Regions from separate parts of the Priestia aryabhattai genome, predicted to be linked through region 2. Evidence: a T-box and tRNA genes for the amino acid it is inferred to sense, from the RefSeq annotation. Region 2 holds a T-box; the other holds one or more tRNA genes.
The links. A T-box is a leader RNA that pairs with one kind of tRNA and senses whether it is charged. The one in region 2 lies ahead of leuS (leucine--tRNA ligase), so its partner is inferred to be a tRNA-Leu.
Positions count from the first base shown of each region.

Region 1: it encodes a tRNA-Leu, which carries the amino acid that the T-box ahead of leuS (leucine--tRNA ligase) is inferred to sense. The anticodon was not compared.

Region 1 is NZ_JAMBOQ010000004.1:406,555-410,963, forward strand. Features, by position in the region: gene M3225_RS20655 (hypothetical protein) at 1-92, shown strand, start outside; gene M3225_RS20660 (phospholipase D-like domain-containing protein) at 338-1,732, shown strand; tRNA gene M3225_RS20665 (tRNA-Trp) at 1,972-2,045, shown strand; tRNA gene M3225_RS20670 (tRNA-Leu) at 2,072-2,153, shown strand; tRNA gene M3225_RS20675 (tRNA-Gly) at 2,173-2,244, shown strand; gene M3225_RS20680 (Na+/H+ antiporter NhaC family protein) at 2,461-3,858, shown strand; gene M3225_RS20690 (GNAT family N-acetyltransferase) at 4,408-4,409, shown strand, end outside.
Region 2 is NZ_JAMBOQ010000001.1:1,221,567-1,225,975, forward strand. Features, by position in the region: gene M3225_RS06290 (rhodanese-like domain-containing protein) at 1-245, opposite strand, end outside; gene leuS (leucine--tRNA ligase) at 496-2,910, opposite strand; T-box leader at 2,975-3,193, opposite strand; gene M3225_RS06300 (GntP family permease) at 3,410-4,409, opposite strand, start outside.

The sequences.
Region 1 (4,409 bases), on a different contig from region 2:
ACGCGCTTGAAAATGCTTCTGAAACACAGCGTCAGCGTTTAACAGAGTTTCAGCAAGATATAAAAGATATGGAGAACGACCTTAATCAATAAAAGAACCGCTGTTTTACCTAGAGCAGGTTCACAATAGGATATAAATTGTAAAAGCAGAAGGGAAATACCTTCTGCTTTTTCGAGTTAGAATTCAGGGAAGCGGACGCACATAACATTGGTTGAAATCTTGATTCATTCTTCTTTTATAAGGTATAGAAGTTAAAAAGTTAAGAATCCTAATAAAAACACAACAATAAGAATGGAAAGGGATTGTGACAGGAAACATGCTAATAAATATACTAATAATGATTGTCGTATTGTATTTCATATATGTATTCGTAACTGCAGTGGTACTGTTTTATGTCCCTTTGCATAAGGGAAAAGACTTAAAAGTAATGAATACTGAGAATTTCTACGGGAAGAAAGAGTCCGCAGACCGAGTTATGCTTTTAGAAAACGGTTATTTTTCAGGACTTGTTCGGATGCAGATGATTCAAGAAGCGAGGCATACAATCGATATTGCGTACTTTTCGATTGGTAAAGGTCGTTCTTCGGATTTACTTATGGGCGCTTTATTCGAAGCCGCGGATCGAGGTATACGTGTTCGAGTGCTGTTAGACGGGATCTCTCATGGGTTAAAAGGCAAGCGGAAAAATGTTCTTTATGCTCTAGCTTTCCATAATAATATTGAATTAAAGTACTATGAGCCCTTTACTATTTTTAAACCTTGGACATGGCATAATCGTCTTCACGATAAAATAATAGTAGTCGATGGCCAATTAGGTATTATTGGAGGACGAAATATTGGAGATAAATACTTGGCCAGTCAACCAGATAAAAATTTTGTCTATGACCGTGATGTGCTGATTTATAACACAAAGCAAGAAAATCATAGTGTCATTCTCTCAATGGAGAAGTATGTGGAGAAATTATGGAACCACCCGTATACATGCAAAGCTTTTCGGCAGCTCAAGAAAACTAAACAATTTCGTGGCCTTTCAGGAAAGAAATTGTTAATAGATCAATACGAAGAGGCCAAAAAAGCAAACGAACCTTTTGTCCATCCTTATATTGTATGGAGAGAATCAACGATGCCTACAAGAAAGGTTTCTTTTATTACAAATCCTATTGAAAGAATTAATAAAAGCCCTTTTATATGGAAAACATTTATTAAGCTTGCTGAGCAAGCTGAAAAATCCATTGTCGTTCAAAGTCCTTATATGGTACCAACAAAAGAGATGGAACAGTATATAGATAAGCGAGTAAAACCTAAAGTGCAAAGAATTATTTTAACTAATTCTATTACATCCACTCCAAACGCTATGGCTTTTTCTGCATACTTGGGAGTAAGAAATCGCGTCATAAAGACTGCTTCAAAGCTTTATGAATATCAAAAGCCTTATTCAATTCACGGGAAATCTGTTGTTTACGATCAGCGTTTGAGCGCAGTTGGTTCTTTTAACTTAGATTCACGCTCTGTATTTTTAAATACTGAATCCATGGTTATGATAGATAGTGAAGAATTTGCAGCAGAGTTAACAGGAGCTATTGAAACTAAGGTTTCACACAGTATGCTTGTGGGGAACGAGGGAGAACCTGTGGATTTTAATACGGATTCTCAAAAAAGCGTACCTCCTATGAAATCTGCACTCCTACATATTCTTTCAGTCTTCACGAGATTTTGGAGACATTTTGTATAGTTCAGCGCCTTGTCTAAAAAAGGCTTTTGCAGCAAGTCTCTAAAAATAAATAGTAGAGATTAAAAGGTACAACAACTGGTAAAGGGGTAATGTAACAAGCGGTGATATGCCTTACAGTTTTTTTGAAACCGCTAGTACTAGTCGTGATTCATAAAAAGACCTATTGACGAAATTTCATATATGTTTTATTATGATATAGCGTCGTTAATAAACGAGGCTCTTTTGAAGAAATCATTTCTAGGGGCATAGTTTAAAGGTAGAACTACGGTCTCCAAAACCGTCAGTGTGGGTTCGATTCCTACTGCCCCTGCCATTTTGGAGCTATCTTTTAATTCACACGCGGGTGTGGCGGAATTGGCAGACGCGCTAGACTTAGGATCTAGTGTCTTATGACGTGGGGGTTCAAGTCCCTTCACCCGCATCTTTACTTTCATATATGCGCGGAAGTAGTTCAGTGGTAGAACACCACCTTGCCAAGGTGGGGGTCGCGAGTTCGAACCTCGTCTTCCGCTTCATTTCAAAAGCAGTTTGCATGTGCAAACTGCTTTTTTTTGTTGTAGAAATAAAGGGTTTTATTGTGCTGTTTTTACTTAGAAATATTTTATTAAAGCAGTGCTGCTTATACGTGTTGTTTTCATGAATATACACATAATATTGAGGTTACATTAAAAGCTAATGAACTATACGTAAAGACATCTAATATGGTTTTTAAGATAGGGGAGAGTCCTATGGAATCTAGTTGGTTTTCAATTATACCGTTTTTAATTGTTATTCCAATAGCTATTTTCACCAAACAAGTGCTGCCAGGGTTGTTTTTGGGCTTACTAGTAGGCGCTTATTTGATTGATCATTCGATTGTCGGAGGTGTTGAAAAATTACTTCACTACGTTGTACAAGCTCTTAGAAATAAAAGTAATATAGAAATCGTCGTCTTTTTATACGCGTTTTCAGGGCTTATCGGGATGATTAAGATGGCTGGAGGAGTTAAAGGATTTGTGGAAACAGCTGCAGAAAAAATTGATACAAGAAAAAAAGCCCTTATTTTAACCTATGTTTCAACCATTGGAACATTCAGTGCTCCTACATTTCGTTTTGTTACGATCGCGCCCATCATGAGAGCGCTACTGAAGAAAGTGAAAATGACGACAGCAGAGTTAGGATTTGTTATTGAAACAACTGCTACTCCTGTCATCGTCTTAATTCCCGTGGCAACGGCATTTGTAGGATATATGGTGTCAATCATTCAAATGGCGATTGATCATCAAGGCATAAAACAAGACGCGTATTCTTTATTCATTCAAAGCATTCCTTATAATTTCTTTTCGATTGTGATTATTTTAGTAGGAATTTATTTCAGCTTTCTTCATCATTCAACATCTACTGCTCCTATGAAGCTGGAAGAAGACGAAAAAGATTGGCATGACTGTCATCCTTGTGTCTCGAAGGATTTACCTTCTAAGCCTTGGAATCTGCTAGTACCTTTACTTGTTGTAATTTCGTTGACCTTATTTTTAACATGGTGGAGCGGTCACCATAAAAGCCACACCTTTTTTGAAGCGTTTATTAAAGCAGACGTGCTGGAAGCGATGGTAGTAGCTTTGATTATGACTACGTTAATTACCCTCATTTTTTTCCTATTTCAGCGCTTTACCCTACATGATTTGCTTAATGGTTTTATCACAGGAGGCAATGACTTAATGTCCGTTATTCTTTTGTTATCGGTAGTATGGGGATTATCCGCTGTTACAGAAGACTTAGGGTTTTCCAACTTTGTGACGGCACATTCCAAGTGGATTCCTCATATGTTCATCACTCCTTTTATGTTTATCTTTGGAGCTGCTATTTCTTACTTTATCGGGTCTGCTTGGGGAACGTGGGGGATTTTAATGCCGCTTGGCGTATCACTTGCGAGTTCTGCAGATCTTTCTTTGCCGCTAATTATCGGGGCGGTGTTTGCTAGCGGTTCATTTGGAGCGTTTTCTTCGCCTTTAAGCGACGATACGAATACCATCGCCAAAATATTAGATTTATCTGTTATTGAATATGCCAAGTATAAATTAAAGCCGGCTTTAATTGCAGCGGGAATAACAGTTGCCTTCTACCTTATTGTATCTTTCCTGTTTTGAATAAGGGAAACAGTTATCTATTCTCAATTTTCCACTTTTTTTAGCTTAAAGTAAGCATACAGTCCTAATGATAGGCACACTAGTATGATACAAGTAAGCGGAAACAGGATGGTATTAACAAAATGATCATAAAACCATATATACACCAAAATCACCTCACTAACTGCAAGCTTATTGTTATTGTCTCCGCTGCTTCTTCCTATTCTTAAAAAATGCAATGAGTAAAAGCAGCATAGGTACGACAGCAAAAAGTGGCATATGTAAAAGAAATCTTGCTACGTGTAATCCTTCATACTATAGGAATTGATCTTTTTCAAAGAACGAACGTGCTGCAGGCACTATACAATACTTTAAGCCCGTTTCGAGTAATGGAAGTGGCTGAATTATTTGTCCTTTTTTCTCTTTTATTTTTCTTTTTCGCAGAGTTACTTTAACTTTTTTTAAAGAAGCGTCAACAAAAGCAATAGTAACTTGGTACAAAGAGGTTTTTATATCTTCACTATCGAAACAAGCGTGTAGAAAGATAGCTTTAAGATAGGGGAGAATCACAT
Region 2 (4,409 bases):
TGTTCTTGAAGGTAGTAACATACGTTTTCACTGCGGCGGCCAGAACGGCAAATGAAAATATATTCTTTGTCTTTATCGAAATAATCCACATTAGTTGGAATATCATTCATGCGAATGTGTTTAGCAGTTGGAATCATTCCTTCTGCTACTTCCTCATCTTCGCGCACATCGACTAAATGAAGTTCTTCTCCATTTTCAACGCGTTTTTGAAGCTCTTCAGGCGTAATTACTTTTACTTCTTCCATCTTCGTCATCCCTCTCTATTCTTTCATTCAGCTTGCTATCGCTATTGTAGCAAATTCAAATACCTTTATGCCACTAAATAAGAAAAGCTTAAGCAGCTACCTGCCTAAGCTTTTCCAATCAGTAGTGATGCAACTTTAAAGGTTGGACTAAGCGCCTGATGTCAACCCCGAAAGGAAGACGCATTCGCTTAGGTCTAGAACAGGACCCCTGACTGCTTTTTAGTCAGGGGTCCTGTTCTACATCAATAGATTAATTAGCTACGATGTTTACTAATTTACCAGGCACAGCAATCACTTTGCGCACTGTCTTACCTTCAATGAACTCTTGAACGTCTTCATTAGCCATTGCAATATCTTGAAGTTCTTCGCGAGATGCCTCAGCAGGTACGTTTACTTTTGCACGTACTTTACCGTTAATTTGAACGACAATTTCCACTTCATCATCTACAAGTTTTGCTTCGTCAAACGCAGGCCAAGCCTCATATGAAATTGTATCTTCGTGACCTAGTTTGCTCCATAATTCCTCAGTCGTATGAGGACAAATTGGTGCTAATAGCTTCACAAATCCTTCTACGTATTGCTTTGGCAGCACATCAACTTTGTATGCGTCGTTGATGAATACCATTAGTTGAGAGATACCTGTATTAAAACGGAGACCTTCGTAATCTTCCGTTACTTTTTTCACCGTTTGGTGATACACGCGTTCAAGTGTAGTGTCATTGCTTTCTTGAACCTTGCTGCTTAATTCACCATTATCTTCAATAAGTAAACGCCATACGCGATCTAAGAAACGGCGTGCACCATCAAGCCCTTTTGTTGACCAAGCGATTGATGCATCTAAAGGTCCCATAAACATTTCGTAAAGGCGAAGCGTATCTGCACCGTGGCTTTCTACGATTTCGTCTGGGTTTACAACGTTACCTTTTGACTTACTCATTTTTTCGTTGTTTTCTCCAAGAATCATACCTTGGTTAAACAGTTTTTGGAATGGCTCTTTTGTTGGAACTACGCCGATATCATATAAAAACTTATGCCAGAAACGAGCATATAATAAGTGAAGAACAGCGTGTTCAGCTCCACCGATATAAATATCAACCGGCAACCATTCTTTTAATTTTTCTGCATCCGCTAACGCTTCACTGTTTGTTGGATCAATGTAACGTAAGTAATACCAGCAGCTACCTGCCCATTGAGGCATTGTATTTGTTTCGCGGCGCCCTTTTTTGCCCGTTTCCAGATCTACAACGTTCACCCAGTCATCAATGTTTGCTAACGGAGATTCACCTGTGCCTGACGGTTTGATTTCAGTCGTTTTTGGTAACACAAGCGGAAGCTGATCTTCAGGAACTGCAGTTGTTGTGCCATCTTCCCAGTGAATAACAGGAATTGGTTCACCCCAGTAGCGCTGACGGCTGAATAACCAGTCACGCAGACGGTATGTTACTTGTTTTTCACCTTTTTCATTTGCTTGAAGCCACTGAATCATATTTGAAATTGCTTCTTCTTTATCTAGACCATTTAAGAAGTCTGAATTAACGTGCTCGCCGTCGCCTGTATAAGCTTCTTTTGAAACGTCTCCGCCCGCTACCACTTCTTTAATCGGCAGTTCAAATTTAACAGCAAACTCATAATCGCGCTCATCATGAGCAGGAACAGCCATAATTGCACCTGTGCCATAGCTCATTAGAACATAGTCAGCAATCCAAATTGGCATTCTCTCGCCGTTTACAGGGTTAATTGCATAAGCACCGGTGAATACACCTGTTTTGTCTTTAGCTAAGTCTGTACGTTCTAAATCGCTTTTGCTTTTAATTTGATCTAAATAAGCTTCTACTGCTTCTTTTTGTTCGGCTGTTGTAATTTTTTCCACAAACGGATGTTCAGGTGCTAAAACGGCATACGTTGCCCCAAATAGCGTATCAGGACGCGTTGTGAACACAGTAAATGTGTCGTCATATCCATCGATTGTGAAGTGAACGTGAGCTCCTTCAGAGCGGCCAATCCAGTTGCGCTGCATTTCTTTAATACTTTCTGGCCAATCAAGATCATCTAAATCTTCTAGTAAACGATCTGCATAAGCTGTGATTTTAAGCATCCACTGCTTCATTGGACGACGCTCAACCGGATGTCCTCCACGCTCACTTTTGCCGTCAATAACTTCTTCGTTTGCAAGTACTGTTCCTAGAGCAGGACACCAGTTAACAGCTACTTCATCCACATAAGCTAAGCCCTTTTTATATAGCTGTAAGAAAATCCACTGCGTCCATTTGTAGTAGTTGGGGTCAGTTGTATTAATTTCACGCTCCCAATCGTAAGAGAAACCTAACGATTTGATTTGACGACGGAAATTATTAATGTTAAGTTCAGTGAATTCAGCCGGATCGTTTCCTGTATCTAATGCATACTGTTCAGCAGGTAGTCCGAATGCATCCCATCCCATCGGATGAAGTACATTGTATCCTTGCATACGCTTCATACGAGATAAAATATCCGTTGCTGTATAACCTTCTGGATGCCCAACGTGTAAACCTGCTCCAGATGGATAAGGGAACATATCTAATGCGTAAAATTTACGCTTTCCTTCATCTTCTGTTGTTCTAAATGTTTTATTTTCTTCCCAAATTTTTTGCCATTTTTGTTCGATCTTTTCATGATTAAAAGCCATACATAATCCTCCTTGTACGCTCCAGCTGTATTTAATTAAACTAAAAAACCCCTCATCCCTCAAACAAAGGGACGAGAGGTTGAATAAACTTCCCGCGGTACCACCCAAATTAGCACAATTATGTACTCACTCATTTTCCTTAACGCGGATAGACGGCAAATGTTACTTTACTTCACATTTACAACTCCAAGGTGAGTTCATGAACGCTCGTTTGCTGACTCGCACCACCCGTCAGCTCTCTTAGCTCGCTTCGTTCACTACTATTCCTTATCATAGTTTTTACATCATACTACCTTGTATTGTAAATAATATGTTCGCAAACTGCAAGTTGTTCAATGGATTTTGTAAAAGTTTCTACACTGCAGCACTGCTTTGTTGCTAAATCCTCTCTTTCATTCTTATATATGAACAACTTCTCCCAAAAACATACATGCAAGGCCAAACAAAAAAGCGAGCGTACTGGGGTACGCTCGCCTTTTACTTTCTTTAGCTATTATTATTAAATGCCAAATCCAAAAGAAAACAGAATAATCGCAAGTACAAGACCGACAAGCGGAACAATCACCGTCATTGCTGCAACCGATCCATACGCATCTTTATGAGTTTCTCCGCAAATAGAATTAATTGTTGTGACGACGTAACCATTATGAGGCAAAGAATCTAATACTCCAGACGAAATAGCCACTACGCGATGAAGAGCTTCTGGATTTACGCCAGCATCAAGATAGTGAGGCGCTAAAATTGGCAAAGCAATCGCCTGACCTCCTGAAGCCGAACCTGTCATCCCTGCGATAACACTAACAGCAATAGCTCCCCCAATTAACGGACTTCCTGGAATATGCGTCATGGCATCTACAGCCACTCCAAACGCAGGAACCGCCTTAGCCACTCCTCCAAAACCTACGACAGCGGCTGTATTTCCAATAGCAATTAACGCTCCGAGCGTTCCTTCTGAAGCTGCATTCCAAAACCCTTTAAAGTGCTTTTTGTTCACAATATAGGTGACAATGATGCCGCTTAAAAGTGCGACAATCAAAGCAGATTGCTGAAGTGACTCATGAAGCATAAAAGAAATAATGAGCACGACAACAAGCGGAAGCAAGCTTAATAGCGGATTAGGCAAAGACTGACTTTCTGTTACTACTGGATCTTTCTCACGTGATATAAAACGCTCTCCATTTTTAACTGCTTTGGAAATCAAACGCTTTAACCACCAATAGCCGAATACAGCCATCACTACCGCTACAATTAAACTAACTTCCCATCCTGCATACGGACTAGTCTTCAAATATTCAATCGGAATCCAGTTTTGGATTTCAGGCGAGCCAGCCGAAGTCATCGTAAATGTAACGGAACCAAACGCTAAAGCAGCAGGGATAAACCGCCTCGGCAAATCAGCTTGTTTGAATAAGCTTAAAGCCATTGGATAGACAGAGAATGCTACTACAAACAGACTGACTCCCCCGTATGTTAAGACAGCACAGGCAAGTACAATCGCC